Regions from separate parts of the Bacillus jepli genome, predicted to be linked through region 2. Evidence: riboswitches for the same ligand, from Rfam matches in the RefSeq annotation. Region 2 holds a riboswitch; each other region holds the start of a gene.
What was found. A riboswitch is a leader RNA that binds a small molecule or an ion and turns the genes downstream of it on or off. The one in region 2 is predicted to bind cyclic di-GMP.
Positions count from the first base shown of each region.

Region 1: it holds a riboswitch for cyclic di-GMP, as region 2 does, so the genes downstream of both, ABC371_RS02800 (sensor domain-containing diguanylate cyclase) here and ABC371_RS08340 (hypothetical protein) in region 2, are expected to answer to the same signal.
Region 3: it holds a riboswitch for cyclic di-GMP, as region 2 does, so the genes downstream of both, ABC371_RS22345 (EAL domain-containing protein) here and ABC371_RS08340 (hypothetical protein) in region 2, are expected to answer to the same signal.
Region 4: it holds a riboswitch for cyclic di-GMP, as region 2 does, so the genes downstream of both, ABC371_RS16475 (putative bifunctional diguanylate cyclase/phosphodiesterase) here and ABC371_RS08340 (hypothetical protein) in region 2, are expected to answer to the same signal.

Region 1 is NZ_JBDFMO010000001.1:563,733-567,972, forward strand. Features, by position in the region: gene cyoE (heme o synthase) at 1-594, opposite strand, end outside; gene ABC371_RS02790 (hypothetical protein) at 936-1,382, shown strand; gene ABC371_RS02795 (YxcD family protein) at 1,370-1,657, shown strand; gene ABC371_RS02800 (sensor domain-containing diguanylate cyclase) at 1,692-2,882, opposite strand; cyclic di-GMP riboswitch class I at 3,101-3,185, opposite strand; gene ABC371_RS02805 (ABC transporter ATP-binding protein) at 3,465-4,240, shown strand, end outside.
Region 2 is NZ_JBDFMO010000001.1:1,683,741-1,687,980, forward strand. Features, by position in the region: gene fliD (flagellar filament capping protein FliD) at 1-820, shown strand, start outside; gene fliS (flagellar export chaperone FliS) at 840-1,241, shown strand; gene fliT (flagellar protein FliT) at 1,241-1,591, shown strand; gene ABC371_RS08335 (DUF8042 domain-containing protein) at 1,599-1,940, shown strand; gene ABC371_RS08340 (hypothetical protein) at 2,121-2,354, opposite strand; cyclic di-GMP riboswitch class I at 2,801-2,886, opposite strand; gene ABC371_RS08345 (hypothetical protein) at 3,560-3,895, shown strand; gene ABC371_RS08350 (hypothetical protein) at 4,169-4,240, shown strand, end outside.
Region 3 is NZ_JBDFMO010000001.1:4,384,938-4,389,177, reverse strand. Features, by position in the region: gene ABC371_RS22355 (helix-turn-helix transcriptional regulator) at 158-358, opposite strand; gene ABC371_RS22350 (PilZ domain-containing protein) at 429-974, opposite strand; gene ABC371_RS22345 (EAL domain-containing protein) at 989-1,699, opposite strand; cyclic di-GMP riboswitch class I at 1,790-1,875, opposite strand; gene ABC371_RS22340 (HD domain-containing protein) at 2,991-4,220, opposite strand.
Region 4 is NZ_JBDFMO010000001.1:3,217,286-3,221,525, forward strand. Features, by position in the region: gene ABC371_RS16455 (hypothetical protein) at 1-73, opposite strand, end outside; gene ABC371_RS16460 (DUF1292 domain-containing protein) at 408-671, shown strand; gene ABC371_RS16465 (hypothetical protein) at 680-1,057, shown strand; gene ABC371_RS16470 (erythromycin esterase family protein) at 1,067-2,335, shown strand; cyclic di-GMP riboswitch class I at 2,688-2,772, shown strand; gene ABC371_RS16475 (putative bifunctional diguanylate cyclase/phosphodiesterase) at 2,902-4,240, shown strand, end outside.

The DNA of each region.
Region 1 (4,240 bases), 1.1 Mb from region 2:
CTTTCTTATCGCAATTGCATACGTATGCGGCATTTGAAACACAAATAAAATCAAAAAGAGCACAATTGGGACAGTATGATCAATCGGTGCAACAGCAGCCCAGCCCATTAATGGAGAAACGGCGCCTGATACACTCCCAATCACAGTATTTATCGTAAATCTGCGCTTGGACCACATTGTGTACAATATGACATACGTGAACCAGCCCACAAACGTAAAAAAGACGGCTTCATAGGTGGTGAAAAGTAGAGAAACGAATCCTAATACTGTACAAATAATGCCTAAAGCCAATACAAAGTTCAATGAAAAATGACCAGTTACAGTTGGTCGTTTTTTTGTACGGTCCATGACTGTGTCGATGTCAACATCATACCAATTGTTTATGATTAGAGCCCCCGCCATAACGAGCGTACTTCCAACCATTGTATATAGAAACAATCCTAAATTTTCCTGAAATGATGCACCCGTAAAATAAATGGCTAACCAAAATCCTGAAAACACAGGTAGAACATTCGCTAGTAAAACTCCTGCCTTAAAAAGGGATTTAAGATCAGCTATGAGGGATGTTTTTTGTAACTGCACTTCTGTTTTCATTATATATCCTCTTTCCTGCCTTCTATTCCTACAAATATACTATACCATTTTTATAGCCCTTAGGATAAGAAAACCATCTTTTACCTGCGTCTATAGTGAAAACGACCTGAAAAGGGATTTTTTATATCAACTCTTTATTTTAAATTTCTATTGAAAAACTTTTAGCCTTAATGATTTTGTTACAATTTACCAACATCATTTTTATCCATAAAATGAAACCTTCCCCCTTTATCATCGTATATAAAGTAGAAAACTGAGGAAGGTGAATTACAAGAGAATTTCACGATATTAGGTTATAATAGTAAAAATATCAATACTAACTTATGGAGGTACACATTTATATGAAAAAGGTTTTAGCGGCTATGGTAGCACTTACTCTGATTCTTTCGCCACTTGGAAACTTTGTCTTCCAAGACCAAACAACAACTGTTGAAGCAAAAGGCTATAAGTCAGGTAAGAGAGGGTTTAATAATAATATAGGAAACACAAATAAATCCAACTTCCAACAACAACAAAAGAAAAAGGCAGATAATAATGTGACAAACAAGTCTACTACTACAAATCCTAAAGGTGGATTCATGTCTGGTGGATTAATGAAAGGCCTTATGCTTGGTGGACTTGCAGGGTTCCTGTTTGGTGGTCTTCTAGGTGGAATGGGAATGCTCGGCTCATTTTTAGGATTAATGATTAACGTTATAGCGATTTATGTTCTGATTGTCATCATTCGTAAAATCTTCGTGATGATTAGAGATCGTAAGAAAAATGAGGCAGACCCATGGAGACGTTAATTCTTTCTGAACAAGAAATTATTAATGCGGTTTGTGTTTATATTGGCTTGAAAAAACAAGTAAAGCCAGAAGAAGTCGAAGTAGAGCTTATGTATGATGATGACTACGGGTTCTCCGCTGAAGCATATGTCAACGATCGCAAACAGGTTCTCATCATGGCAAACCTAATCGAAGCGATTCGTTTATGGCTTGGAGAATTTCTGAATCGAGACCCATATGCAGGAATCAAGCTTGTATTAGACGATGAAGAAGGCATCATTGCCCATATTAACTAAAATTAAAAAAGCTCATCCAAATGGATGAGCTTTTTTAATTCGCCACGACTATTCGATTTTTTCCATTCTCTTTTGCAGCGTAAAGGGCTTGATCTGCTGCCTTCTTCAACGCATCCACAGTTGTTCCATTATACGGATAGACACCAACACCAGTGCTGATTGAAACGGTGATTTTTTCATCATCAACGATGAGTGGGTGTTCCGAGTAATACTCGTTTAACTTATAGTAGATGTCCTTCACACCCAAATCAATGCGGGTTTTAATAAGAATCATGAACTCATCCCCCGCATATCGATAGCCTTCCATCTTATCATTGCAAAGTGTTTTCATGCCGTCTGCAAGTATTTTTAAATATAAATCACCCGCATCATGGCCGAAGCGGTCATTTACTTGCTTTAAATCATCAGAATCGATCATCATAACTGTAATCTCGCCATCATCATTTCGAATTAATTGTCCTAAATCCTCATGGAAAGCACGATGGTTTTTTAAACCTGTTAATTCGTCTGTGCGGGACATTGTGTAAATTTTTCCGTATAATCGTGCTGTTTCAATCGAATTGATAACTTGAGCACCGATCATTTGCAAAAGGTCCTCGTGTTCCTTCCGATAGGCGAAATCCCTATAGCTTTGTGCTGAAATGACACCTTTTACTTGATCATCCATCACAACTGGTACGAATAAACAAGACCTTGTGTCTTGCTCTCCTTCTCCCATTTTCGTATCATACTCAATGTTTTGATTTCGATGCTTGAGGTGAACGATTTCTCGTGTTTTTATAACCTTTGATGTGTAATTTTCACCAAACTCCACGGTACTTGGTGGGGCAGGTTCACCGTTATCCATAATAAAAATCATTTGAATTTGTGCATCACCAGGATTGTGCAGGGCAATATAAAACGAGTCCGTTGGCATAACGCGTGATACCATCTCGTAGGACTTTTGAAGAAGAACGCTTTCATTTAAAGTTTTGCTGCAAATTTGGGCAAATTCATGAAGGATACGGTAATGCTTGTTCATCCAATGCATATTTTCCATTTGTTCGTTCATTTGTTGGAGTTGGGTTAAAAGGGTGCTAGTAATCTTTTGTTCCTCTTGTTCCTGACCAATCTCGTCAAAAAAGCTACGAGTTTCGTCAGAAATCAGGTTCTTTTCGAAACCAACCTTTTCGACTAATTCACTCAGTTTTCTTAGTACGTTCAGATTCTGGATGGTTTTCTTCATGCATAATCACTTCCAAATTTTTTTAAAGAATGTTCAAAAAACCGGTTGAAAATGGCACTGGTCATGGCGTTTCGTCGACGCGGTCCTTTTCCCCTTCCTTTTGAACATGCTAATTTATCCAAAAATCTAGTAAAATAGTAACAACAATATACTTAATGGTATAAAAAAAAAGACTAATCACACACCGATTAATCTTCGCTCTTACGATACGAGTTTTACTCGGCAACTGGCTGGCATGTCCAACTGGACTAAGCCCCTATAGTTTTGCGTCTTCATCTTTCAATGAATTTGCCTTTCCTTTATACAATTATCTTTAAAGAAAGATTATTTCAAATTGTACTATAATTATATTTCTATTTTCACATTTGGTCAATGAAATTAACCTCACCTTTTTCTAAAAATGTTAATTTATTCCTACTACCAATTTACTAGATTCTTTTTTCGGTCTATATACGATCACTCCATTTATATTTTTACACTTGACTTTATGAATGTTATTGAATTTTTTGCCGATTCGTGTATAATTATGCCGGATTACACAAAAACTATTACCTTATTTTATATAGAAAGAAGGGGGTTGCTATGACCAGTATACCTATTATCCAATTTAAAAATGTGACGAAACAATATGACAATGACCCACCTGTCCTTAACAATGTCAGCTTTGAAATTGAAAGAGGAAAGTTTTATACCCTTCTTGGTCCATCCGGATGTGGAAAAACAACGATTTTGCGTTTGATCGCAGGATTTATCGAACCCTCAGATGGAGAGGTTTATTTTAATGGCAAAAAAGTAAACACCACACCTGCCAATAAGCGTCAGGTTAATACAGTGTTTCAGGATTATGCTTTATTTCCACATCTTAATGTATATGAAAATGTTGCCTTTGGCTTACGAATAAAAAAAATGAAGCAATCTGAAATCGATAAAAAAGTGAAAGAAGCCCTAAGCTTTGTCAATCTTACTGGCTATGAAAACCGCGAAATTAGAGAAATGTCGGGTGGTCAAAGACAACGTGTGGCAATTGCTCGAGCGATTGTGAACGAGCCTGAGATTATTTTATTGGATGAGCCATTGTCAGCACTTGATTTAAAGCTCCGTACAGAAATGCAATATGAACTCCGTGACCTTCAAAAGCGACTTGGTATTACCTTTATCTTTGTCACACATGACCAAGAGGAGGCACTTGCTATGTCTGATGAGATATTTGTATTGAATAAAGGAGACATACAACAAAGTGGCACCCCTATCGATATATATGACGAACCCATCAATCGCTTTGTCGCTGATTTTATCGGAGAATCGAATATCGTAAAAGGAAAAATGCATCGAGACTTTTTAGTTGAATTCGTTGGAAA
Region 2 (4,240 bases):
TGGATTAGAAACTCAACGATATTCTAACAATTTTACGATAAATGGGGTTAACTTTACATTAAAGGATACCTTTGATTCAATTGATCCGGCTAATGATTCTCCAGTCACGATTGGGGTCACAACTAATTCAGAGACCGTTTTGGACAATATTGTTAATTTTGTCGAAAAATATAATGAAACCATTCAAAAAATTAATGAAAAGTTGAATGAGGAGCGGTACCGTAGCTATCAACCTCTTTCAAGTGAAGAACGTGAAGCTTTATCAGATAAAGAAGCTGAGCTTTGGGAGGAAAAGGCTAAAAGTGGGTTGATTCGACGTGATTCAATTTTATCTAGTGGATTAAATCAATTTCGAATGGATTTGTATACGCCAGTTACGAATCTGTCAATGGATACTGCTTTCAATCAATTAGCTAGTATTGGGATAAAAACCACTGCAAATTATTTAGATCGTGGAAAGCTGGAGATTGATAAAGCGAAGCTAAAAGAAGCGATTGAAAAAGATCCAGAAGCAGTAGAAAAGCTGTTCACAGCAGATGGGAGTACTTATGCTGAAAAAGGTCTCATTAATCGCTTATATGATAGTTTAACTGCAACGATGGACAAGGTGAGTGAACGTGCAGGTAAATCCACTTGGACCACACAGAAGTACACGATTGGTAAAAACCTTGATAGTTTGAAAGACAGTATCGACCGTTTCGAAGACCGACTGGTTCAAATCGAAGATCGCTACTGGCGCCAATTCACAGCAATGGAAAAAGCAATCCAACGTGCGAATCAACAATCTGCATACCTCATGCAGAATTTCTTTAGTGGTTAATAAAAGGAGTGTAACGTAAATGGCAATCGGAAATCCATATCAAGCATATCAATCAAATTCAGTTACGACTGCAACACCAGGTGAGCTTACGTTAATGCTCTACAATGGTTGCTTGAAATTTATAAAGCTTAGTCGTAAAGCAATTGAGGAAAACAATATACAAGAAAAAAATACAAATCTTCAAAAGGCGCAAAACATTATCCGTGAGTTCATGGTTACGTTAAACATGGATGTGGAAGTGTCTAAAAACATGTTGGCGATGTATGATTACATGAACCGTCGTTTGATGGAAGCCAATCTTAATAATGACCTTGACATTATAGCAGAGGTTGAAGGACTTGTGACTGAATTCCGAGACACTTGGAAAGAAGTTATTCAGGTGAACCGTCAGCGCCAGCATGCACAAGGTGGACAGATTTAGTGAATCCGGTAGTAGAGCTCTATCGCATCACGAAGGAACTACACAGTTTGTTGACTCAGCCTGTCGAGCAGGAAAAACGTGATGAACTCATTGAATCTATTACGAAGTTTCTTGACGAGCGGGAGCAACTTATGTCGGACGTCAAACCTCCTTATACAGAGGAACAGCGTAAACTCGGTGCTGAAATTGTCCAAATGAATGTCTTCATTGATGGCAAGTTAGATACACTAAAAAAAGAAATCCAACAGGACATCGCGAATCAAAAAACACGGAAGACATCCACCACTAAATACATCAATCCCTATCAATCAGCTCCAGCTGACGGGATGTTTTTTGATAAAAGAAAATAGGTGAAATATGTTACAACTTAGTTTAGAACAATACGATGTCCTTCAAAGATATTATGAGTTGCTTGGTACGGTAGAAGAGGGATTTGAATATGTAGTAAGTAGTTTTGAAGATATATCTCGTAGTAATGCGGACCAGGTATTAGTTGATATTTTTGCAGCTTTATCTAGTATTTATCAAACAAGTGACCAGTTACTTTCTTTGTTTAAAGATCAAAAAGAGGTTGTTACTTCTATCCTTTCCTTTAATGGCGTTATTACGGAAATATCAAAACTAGAAGACTTATATGAAAATGAACCCCAAAAACAACAGTTAATCAAATCCAATATTTATCCCGCTTTCCTAGCGTGAAAGAAAGCATTCAAGATCAATTATCAATATATGTCATACAATAAGGGAAACACCCGGGCTAAGCTCAGGTGTTTCTATTTGAGAAGAGGAATAGTAATATTTACGGGTAGGGGTAATTTTTTCACCTGGAGACATATCATAAGAACGTTTAATTCCGCTTCAACAGAATATATTTAATCTTTAATCAACACCCACCATAGATCCACTTACCATTTCTAATGCTTTTTCAAGATTCACCAATAAATCCTTCCGTAATTTATCACTACATATAAAAACATCCGTAATTTCACTTTTTACCGATGAATAGGCAAATTCTAAACTTTTACTAGTAGTCAAATTTTGCAATTGTCCATTAGACATTTGAATCTCTATTTCTTTTTCAAAATATTCAACAGTTCCAAATAATACGGTCAAGATAAACATCCCCTTTTTTATAGAAGTTATGGCTAGAATAGCCTACATCTAAGCTAACTATCTTACTAGTTTATATTTACAGACGTTGCATATGATTTTTAGATGACTCTTAAACATATTGTCTTGTTTGCTTCTGTTTATTTAATAAAAATTCAATTGATTTTTTTCTATTGTATCTAGCCTTACGACATTCTGAACAATTCATAAAGCGATTTCCTTTTTCATAAAAGTCATTAACGGATTTTACTTCTTTACACTTAAAACAAACTTGTTCTTTACTAATGGTCTTCACCTTATTTCAACCTTCTTTCGGATTAATCAAAATTGATGTAATAACCATTTATAAAAGTCTCTTTGAATTAAATATAAAAAAAATCCACCAAAAAAATGGTGGATAAATTAAACAATTGGTTATTTCTATAACCGATATATTTATTCACGACTTTTTTGGCAACTCGGCTATCTTAGTTCATAGAACCTTAGACCCGAAGCTTTGCGTCCTTACCTTTCAATAAGTTTGCCTTTTTCAATTTTGTCAATAGTTTAAATTCACTACTTTAATGATAAAACGAAAGTAGTACTTTTTCAACAAAAGTTGACAAAATATTGTATAATCAGACTAAAATAGGTAATTATACCTATACGAAAAATTGGGGTCTTTAGTGACCCTGCCTGAGTCGGCTAAAAGATTTTCACCACAGCAAATAAAAAATCGTAATAAATTCCTTTTTATATCATGTTCCAAAATCTATTATGATACAAATCTTTCTGTAACATCCACCACTAAATACATCACTCCCTGCTGCCGGGATGTTTTTTTGATAAGAAAAAGTAGAAAATGCCATCTGAAAATGGTGGCATTCTTTCTAAATAAAATTAATCCATCTTCTACTGCAAACCTATCAAAAACTTTAAAAGATAAGATTTTTTGTAGAACATACGTTTCGTTTGTGTTAAAATAAAAGTATAAAGATCTTTTAGCTTCCTAAGAATAATCTCCCAATTTCACCTAAAGATAAGCGCACTTTTTTATGTCATCAATATTCCCACAAGATGAATAACACCAATGGAAGTTTGCTCTCATTTAAAAAGAGATGGAGTCACTCTCATCAGTAAGAAATTGTTTGAATTTGCACCAAATTATGATCCTATCGAATCTATTAAGGGTAAAAATTCATGCTATACTGAAAGTAGGAGGAATTGTTATGAATGAGATGGAAGAACTATTACGCACAGTCTTAAAAGAAGAATTAAAGCCGATTCATACTCGTTTAGAAGGAATGGACAAGCGATTTGATGGCATAGACAAACGGTTAGATGGTATAGACGTGCGTTTAAACGGTATAGATCATCGTTTGGATCGACTAGAGACAAACCAAAATGAGCTTAAAGTGGGTCAAGAAAAACTACAAAAAAATAGTATTGAAAGTCTCGGCAATTTCACTGAGAAAATTGCAGAATATGTTGATAACCAGACCTCGGCTTTAAATAAACGAATCTTCAAAGTTGAGACTGAAATTGAGCGGTTAACGAGACAATAATCGTATATTATTTGCTTTTAGTTAACTAGTAAGAATCTTTTTTCGACAATTCACCCCTTACTTTAATTAAATTCATAAAAATAAAGAAAAGTCCCTCAAAATTTGCTACTATCACTTTGAGGGATTTACGTTTGTTTGCCCATATAAGCGCAGCCGGCCTCAGGTTATCCTTTTTGATTCACCTTGATTCAGAAGGGGAAATTCCATTTATCCCAACCTTAGAGGAAATGGTCCAAGCTGGAAAAGACCTGTCTCCATTTGGACTGAGAAGACATGGACTTTGACGTTTTATCTGGTGATTTTTCATCGTTTTATTCAGTTGCCGAGTTTTATTTAGGTAAACGA
Region 3 (4,240 bases), 2.7 Mb from region 2:
TTTGAGATATTCTTAATTATGTAGGTTTCTAACTTATATAAACAAAAGAAAGACAATGTTCGACATTTATTAAGGATCTTATTTATATTGGATACGAACCAATAATTAAAGAAATATCAACAGCGTTAATCACGTGATCTAGTCACGGCAAGATATACTATACAACTCTTATCTTTGAAACAGGTACTTCATAAGATTCAGCAAACATATTGAGTAATTCTTCTTTTGGTGTTGTTTTGTCATTCTCGTATCTACTTATGGATTTTTCACTGATTCCAATACTTTGAGCAACTTGTAATTGTGTTAAGTTTTTTTTAAGTCTTAATATTCTGAGACTATGACCTATTGAATGCTTCAAATTTTATCCCCTTTTTTCTATACTGTAATTATAATGCCCTATCTCGAACGAAGATAGGGCTTTTTGTATGTTAGCTTATCTTATTCCGTTGTTTTACTTGGTAATTGTGTAGTGCTATGTTTAATCTTTTAATGTCATTTACAGATAAATCTACAAACTGTACGCCGTATGAAACCGTTTTTCCCTTAAAATGATCTTCTCTTCGGATAATTTTTCCTTTTAATTCGAATACTTCACCGTGGAAAATAAAGTTTATTTTCATTAATATATTGTGCTTAACGGGAAATTCATAAGAAGAATGAAATTTTAGCCCGCCAATACTGATATCATGAATCATTTCATTAAAAGACTTATTCTTTAAAACTCTTAAAGAATTGTTACCAAAATCTATTAGAGTAAAAGTGCCTTCTATTCCGGGTAGTTTAATTCTATAGGAATTTCTCTTTTCTAAAGGCTGGAATTTATTAAATTTTCTTAGTTGACTTTTTAATGAACTGTTATCCTTATGTAAAGTTTTAATCAACTGAATTTGCTTTACTAGTTTACGTTCATCTTTAATAAATAAAATTAACAAAAAAAACAATATTATAGTTTGTGCTAAAACTATGTAGCTCAAAAATTTCACCTCAATTAAACAACTTTAAAGGCTTTAGGTCTACCTAATATAAAGCCTTGACCATATTTAACACCAATTGCCTTTGCAACTGCTAAATCCATTTCGGTTTCAATTCCTTCTAGTACTAAATTAATATTATGATTATTAGTATAATAAAGAATTGTTTTGATTATTTCTTGTTTTTTAGGTTCTTTATACAAGTTGTTGGAAAAATATTTATCCAACTTAATAAAATTTGGGTCTAATTCTATTATTGATTTTAGATTAGAGTTTCCCTTTCCCACATCATCAATAGCAAATTTAATACCATCTGATTTAAGTCTGGCAATATTCTCTTTTAAACTTGAAAAATCAGTAATGGTTTCCATTTCACTAATTTCAAAGATGACTTGTTGACTAAAGTAGTTGTTATCGGTGATAATTCTCTTTATAAAGGGCAGAAAATTTGTGTTTGTAAGGGTAGATGGAAATACATTCAAAAACAAATGACCGTCCTTTTTTGAAAATCCTGCCGAATGGTAGGTAAATGCAGCTTTATGAATAGACCGCGAATCTAATTCATAGAGCTGTTTTTCTGTTTTTGCAAGGTTAAAAGTTTCTTCTGGATTTACATCATGAGAGGTTCTTAGGAGTCCTTCAAATCCAATCCTTGTCCATGTCTGAATATCAATAATGGGCTGGAAAAAGTGTGAAAATAATTCATTTTGAATCAAATTTCGAATCATATTAAGTAATCACCCCCTTCATTCTAATTTTCAGAATAAAAAAAAGACGACTACACCGAAAAAAACGGGAGCCATCTTTTCTCCGCTAATTTCGGTAACTCGACTACCATTGCAATGATTGCTTTAGGTTCGTAGCTTTGCGTCCTTATCTTTCGATAAGTTTGCCTTTATCGTATAGCTTATACATTTGTATTACCTTTTCCTTTAATATAATATGACAAAAGTCTTATAAATTCAACATAATTTGACAGTAATTACAAAATATCTATTTATGGTATAGCCAATCATATCTTTATAATGTCGAATTTTGATTTATTTCTGCTAACTTTTAATAGGAAAAGAAGTTTAATTAAATAATGGTTTGTTATCTCAGTAATGATTAAACTTTTTTATTTGAACCCCTTTTATTATGGTTGGGAAATTTAGGGAAAAGATTTGTCATTTGAATTTTGCTCTTTGTACTTTTCAAACAGAAATTGGAGTCCATAAAATAGAAATACCTTTGTAAAGAAATAAAAGAAGAACTGTAAATGATTTAGACGTACCAATGAGAAATACTTGATTTTTCTCGCGAATTTGGCAAATGGGTAGGCAAATAGAACATTTCCGATGGCATTAAGAAACACGAACTTTGTAAATTTTCCATATGACCACCTCATTAACCAAATTGAAAATACCGAGAAAAAACCAATATTAAAAGGGAATTCATTAAATAAATATGGATTTGGTTTATTATAAAAAACCCACCATCTACGTTTTTTTTCCTATTAGTGCCGTGGTCGCCTCTATACATCCGATAAGAATGGAAATAGGTAAGAATCTCTTTAAATTTTGCAACCCAATAAAAGGTACAGTTGAAAATGCAATTATAACCATAGAAAAATTTAATATCTTTTGGATTTTTATTGACATAACATTAAACATCCTTTTTTATAAGCTAACTTTTCCTATTATTATTTTATGGTATCCGAAAATTAAATTTATATGTAATAACTGATAGAGTTAAGAGTTGATGGAAAAAGGTGAATTAGAGTCCGCGTTTAATGTTAGTTTTTTTTCGATAACGTTATGTAAAAAGAGTGTAATTTATTAGAGAAACATAAAAACCCTAAGCTTGTAATAAGTAGTCTACATGCTTAGGGTATTTTGGGTAGTCATTTGACAAAAATGCAGAATGATTCATGCAATCTAAATTACCATCAATGTCATGATTTTGTGTCACTAAAGTTTAAATAGTGTACCAATGAAGACTAATTGCGATTTTCTACAATGCTTATCTTGGTCCTTTTACTTATTTCAATTCTTCAGTATTTTCATATCTACTATCCAAAAAGTCTACTATATGAATAATATATCCTTCAATAGTTTGTGGATTTCTAATACAGGAACCCCATTCAGGAAGACCATGATGACACAAAATACAATGTGATATCTGGTGAATATCCTCTAAAGAAACAATAATATTTTCACTTTCAATTATTTTGGACAGGATAAGTACTCCATAAGGAATGTGTCCGATCATTACACCTAACTCATCCATTGTAATTCCTGTCTGTTTACGGTTATCAAGGTTTGAGTGATCGGCTGATGGGAATAGAAACTTAAACTCTTCATATTTTTTTCCTGCATGATCATATTCAAGTAACTTACCGATATCGTGGAATAATATACTTGTCAAAACTACGTTATAATTTGGAATAGTATCTTTGTGTTCCATCATTCCGTAAAACATTGTATATAAATGATCAATAGTATCTTTCCATACCAATTGTTGAGGGTTCACGGATGATTGCATTTGCGCCCATATGTCACTTTTGTGTGCTTTCTCAACCCGATTAATAAGTTTTAGTGTTGCTTGGTAGTGATTTTTTTCATGTCTTAAAATATATCTTGCAAACCTCATTAAACCGACTGTATGTTTTAACAGCCCACCCAAATAGTTATGATGAAACCCCTTTGCAGCAGGCCTTATGCAAAACTGATCCCAGAAACGACGCATAGCTGCAAATGAAATTTCTTTATAAGGTGACTCAAGCTCATCAAGATAAGAAAATAGTTCAACCGCCAACTCTTCGATGTTTTGTTTAGTGTACGCCAGTAAACTGAAAGGATTAATATCTTCTTCACAAGGTTTAAGTTTGTTAATTGTTAATGATTTATGCCCACGGTAATCGTCAACTCTAGCCTCAACATCAAACACAGAATATGTTTCTAATAGTGATTTATTTATCTCTACAGAGCCTTCGTTATCCCACAATTTTGCATTTATTGTTCCAGCATTATTACTGAATCTGATTTTCATGTATTGTTTATTTGTTTTTGTTGTTTCAATGCTAAATTCGTTTAGGAGGAATCGGACACGAACAATATTCCCTTTTTCTTCATTCTGTATGTTAAAAGTTTCTTCCCCGGTTGGTAAGACTGGTAGTGGGAAATCTCTCAGTATTTCTTCTCGCTTTATATCAGAGGTCCCATAGATAACGGGGATAAAATCATAGAAATATGATTTCGGTTCATTCATTTTCATCACTCCCATTAAAG
Region 4 (4,240 bases), 1.5 Mb from region 2:
GAATTTGTTTGAACTCAACAATTTCTTGGTTTGCCTTAATTCCTTTTGCTGTGTTTATTTTTATGTATTTCAATTCGGTTACCCCCTATGGTTCCTATTCCTTACTTTTATCATTTGAATATAGTGTTTTAATACCTTTTTCTTGATTAGACAAATCAAAATGGGGAGCGGGGTTAGATGAGTAGGTTGTTTTAATGATTCAATTTTACGATGTGAGTTTAAAGCTCTTTTTATTCCCATTAAAAAATTCCTTCTGCAGTGTGATTCATGTCATCTCATCTCGATACTTCAATATGGAGATTGCTTATTTTCTTTAGTTTGGAAATAACTTGGTTTATACAGTAGTTTTTTAAGTAATTTCTATCGTTTAGGAAAAGATATGAATGCAAATTACAGGAGGTGTGTTCATGAATAGTGATGTGTATCGGGATAAAATTGTGGTTTTGGATGAGAATGGGGATGAAAAAGAGTTTTCTATTGAAGCCTTATTTGATATGAAGGACAAAACATATGCATTGTTACGCTCTGAACAGGATCAAGACCACACAATTGTCATGCTAGTGGAGAATACGGAGGATGGTCAGTTTTTAACAGGAATTAACGATTCATCCGAACGTGACATGGTACTAGATGCGTATGAGATAGCTGTTGATGCTAATCCAGCGGAGTAAGATTCATTATGGAAAATAAGATCTTTGACGTTATGGATCCTCAAATGAGGATACAAATAGAGGAAGAAATGAAAGGTTTGACCTTTACCAAAAATTTTCGATCTCCTTCTGCAGAGGAATGGTATGTTTTTTTACCGAGCTATCAAGATCCGACTACCGGTGGTGCGGCTGGTAAGGTGATTATTCACTATAACTTATTAGATACACAGGAAATCTTCATAAATACCACCATCATATTTGATGACCCTGCTTTACATCATTCGTCACTTCATCACCTTGTTTATGCAATTGCTGATGAGCTTGTAAACCGATTGGTTGGATATGCGGATACTCTTCTTTCTGTTCATTCGGGTGAGAATTCGTATAATGCAGAATACAAAAACTGAGGGGTTCATATGGTAGATAAAATGATACAAGCGATACAACAACATTCTATTCCAATTAGAAATCTGAAGGAGGACCTAGAACAACTTGTTACTTCTATTAAAAATGAGAAATTCATTTTGTTGGGGGAATCCTCACATGGTACGTCTGAGTTCTACCAAATTCGAAAGGAACTTACCAAAAAATTAATTGTTGAAAAAGATTTTACTTTTATAGCTGTGGAAGGTGATTGGCCAGCATGCCAAGAGGTCAATCGCTATATCAAAGGGTATTCAGCTAAATATAACAATGCTCGTGATGTCCTTTTGACATTTAAACGTTGGCCAACATGGATGTGGGCAAATGAAGAAATCATTGACTTAATTGAATGGCTAAAAGAATATAATCACGATAAAACGAGTGAAAAAAAGGTTGGCTTTTATGGAATTGACATCTATAGTTTATGGGAATCCATGGATGAAATTCTAAAGTATTTAGAAAAACGCAACTCTCCTGATCTCGAGGTCGCGAGAAAGGCGTTCGCGTGTTTTGAACCCTTTAATCGTGAAGCAGAAAAGTATGCATTGTCATCTACGTTTTATTCCGAAGGCTGTCATGAAGAAGTCACAAAACTATTATCGGAAATAAGTGTAAACAAACATACCTATCATGATTCAGAAGAAAGTAGTTTAAACGTAGAGGTAAACGCACTTATCACGGCTAATGCTGAAAACTACTATACAACAATGATAACGAAGGACAATGAATCATGGAATATCAGAGACCGTCACATGGTTGAGGTGATCCATAAAATAGATTCCTTTTATCACCAACAATCCAAAGGAATCATCTGGGAACACAACACACATGTTGGGGATGCACGTGCAACAGATATGGCGAATGAAGGACTTGTAAATGTCGGACAACTTTTGAGGGAGCAGGTCGGTTCTGAAAACGTATATATTGTTGGTTTCGGTACACATCATGGTACGGTTATTGCAGCTATTGAGTGGGGTGTAAACTTTCAAAAAATGAATACACCTCCCGCAACTACAGGAAGTTGGGAAGACCTACTTTATAAAGCGGGAAATTACGATAAACTCCTAATTTTTACGGATAAAAACAGATATTTATTTGATAACTCAATTGGTCATCGCGCGATTGGCGTTGTCTATTATCCACAATATGAACATTATGGGAACTATGTTCAATCGGTCATCTCTGAACGTTATGATGCGTTTATATTTGTAAATCACACAAATGCTTTAACTCCACTTGAAGTAACAGGCGTGTTAATTTAATCAAATTCAGCAGGATTTCCATACTGATGGGATGAATGCAAATAGGTGCTAAACTAAGCTAAAAACTCCTGAGATTCTTGCTCGCTCGACACCTAGCGTTGTAAGCGTTAGATTTTCTAGGGCGGGCTCTTCTACTCAACCTACCCCTAATCCTGCCTCCCTTAAGATTTTCATAAATTATCAAAACAATGTGATAAAAAGCTCAGATACTGGAAATTATTTGGGGTATTCTAAGAAGAATAGAGAGTCATTTTGCATTTAAATGGTATTTTGTCAAAAGCTGTTGAATATATAATATTTTTCTAATATTATTAGTTAGTACTAAAGTAATACATATAGTCAATAAGTATTACATCGATAAAGGCAAACCTATCAAAAGATAGGGACGCAAAGCCACGAGCCTAAAGCACTCATGCTATGGTAGTCGGGTTACCGAAATGATGGAGAGAAAAGGAAACTCCCGTTTTTCGGTGGAGTTTCTTTTTTATTATAAATGAAATTTGAATGAAACCAACGAAATTTAATCAGAAAAGAAGAACTTCTAGATTTTCCTGGGGGTGGAAAAAATGAAATTATTCGATCGACTACGAAAAAAACACCATGAAGTTGATTTAAAGAGAAAAAAGGTAATTGATGCTTATTATGAAAGTCTTTCAACTAGCAGTATGGAAACATTTGTAGAGGACATCGCAATAACATTTAATGAAAATGAAAGGCTCGATTATTATCGAGTTATTTCGAACCAATTAGGTTTGGCTTTATTTACAGTTGATCTTAAAAAGAGAGAAATTGTTTATGTTTCTAGAAGAATAGAAGAAATCTTGGAAATTACAAAAGAAGAATTAACAATCGACTATTGGAAATCTCTTTGGTATAAAGAGGGAACCTTAGATTTTTCAGCAATCTATGGGAGATTAACCAAAGAAGGTAAAAATACACATACGTACCGAATTATAACCCCAACTGGTACGGTTAAATGGATTAATGAAACGACAGTCGCCGTTGATGACGAGGAAGGGAATATTGAAAAAATTGTAGGTGTAATAGAAGATTGCACCAACGCTTTGCAACTAGAACAGAAAATAAATTTTATCACCACTCACGATGAACTGACGAATCTACCAAACTTTTTAAATGGAAGTAATCATATACAAGAGGTCATTGAAAGATACAAAACTAAGAGAGAAAGATTTGCTTTGTTTTGTGTGAATTTAGATGGGTTTAGCCGTATTAATAATACATTAGGATTTAAAATAGCGGACGAAGCTTCTAAGCAATTATCTACTAAACTTGAAAAATACCTAAATAAAGGTGTTTTCCTTTTCCGTTCTCAAGGGGATGAATGGTACGCTGTTGTAGAATGCTCAATGAAGAATGAAGAGTACATGAGTCATGCGAAAGAGATTATTGATATTATTCAAGCTCCTCTTCAAATTCAGGATTATTCGATTCGAATTACAGCTAGCATTGGAATTAGTATTTATCCGGATGACGGAGAAAATAAGGTTGAGCTTATAAAAAATGCAAACACCGCATTAAAACGAGCGAAAAAGCATGGTGTAGCAAACTATCAATTATATGCTGCAAATATGAATATTGAATCGTTTAAAACCTTTCAATTAGAGACAGATTTACAGAGTGCGATTAAGAATGGTGAATTGTATATCGAATACCAACCAAAAGTGGATGTTAAGTCGCAAAAAGCAACGAGTGCAGAGGCACTTATCCGTTGGAAACACCCACTTTGGGGAGAAGTTTCACCGATGGAATTTATCACGATTGCCGAAGAAAGTAATTTTCACCGTGAACTCTCAGAATTTGTTATTGATACGGTATGTAAGCAAGTTGGTCAATGGGAAAAACGAGGCATTCAATTTAACACGGTTTCATTTAATTTATCAGCTA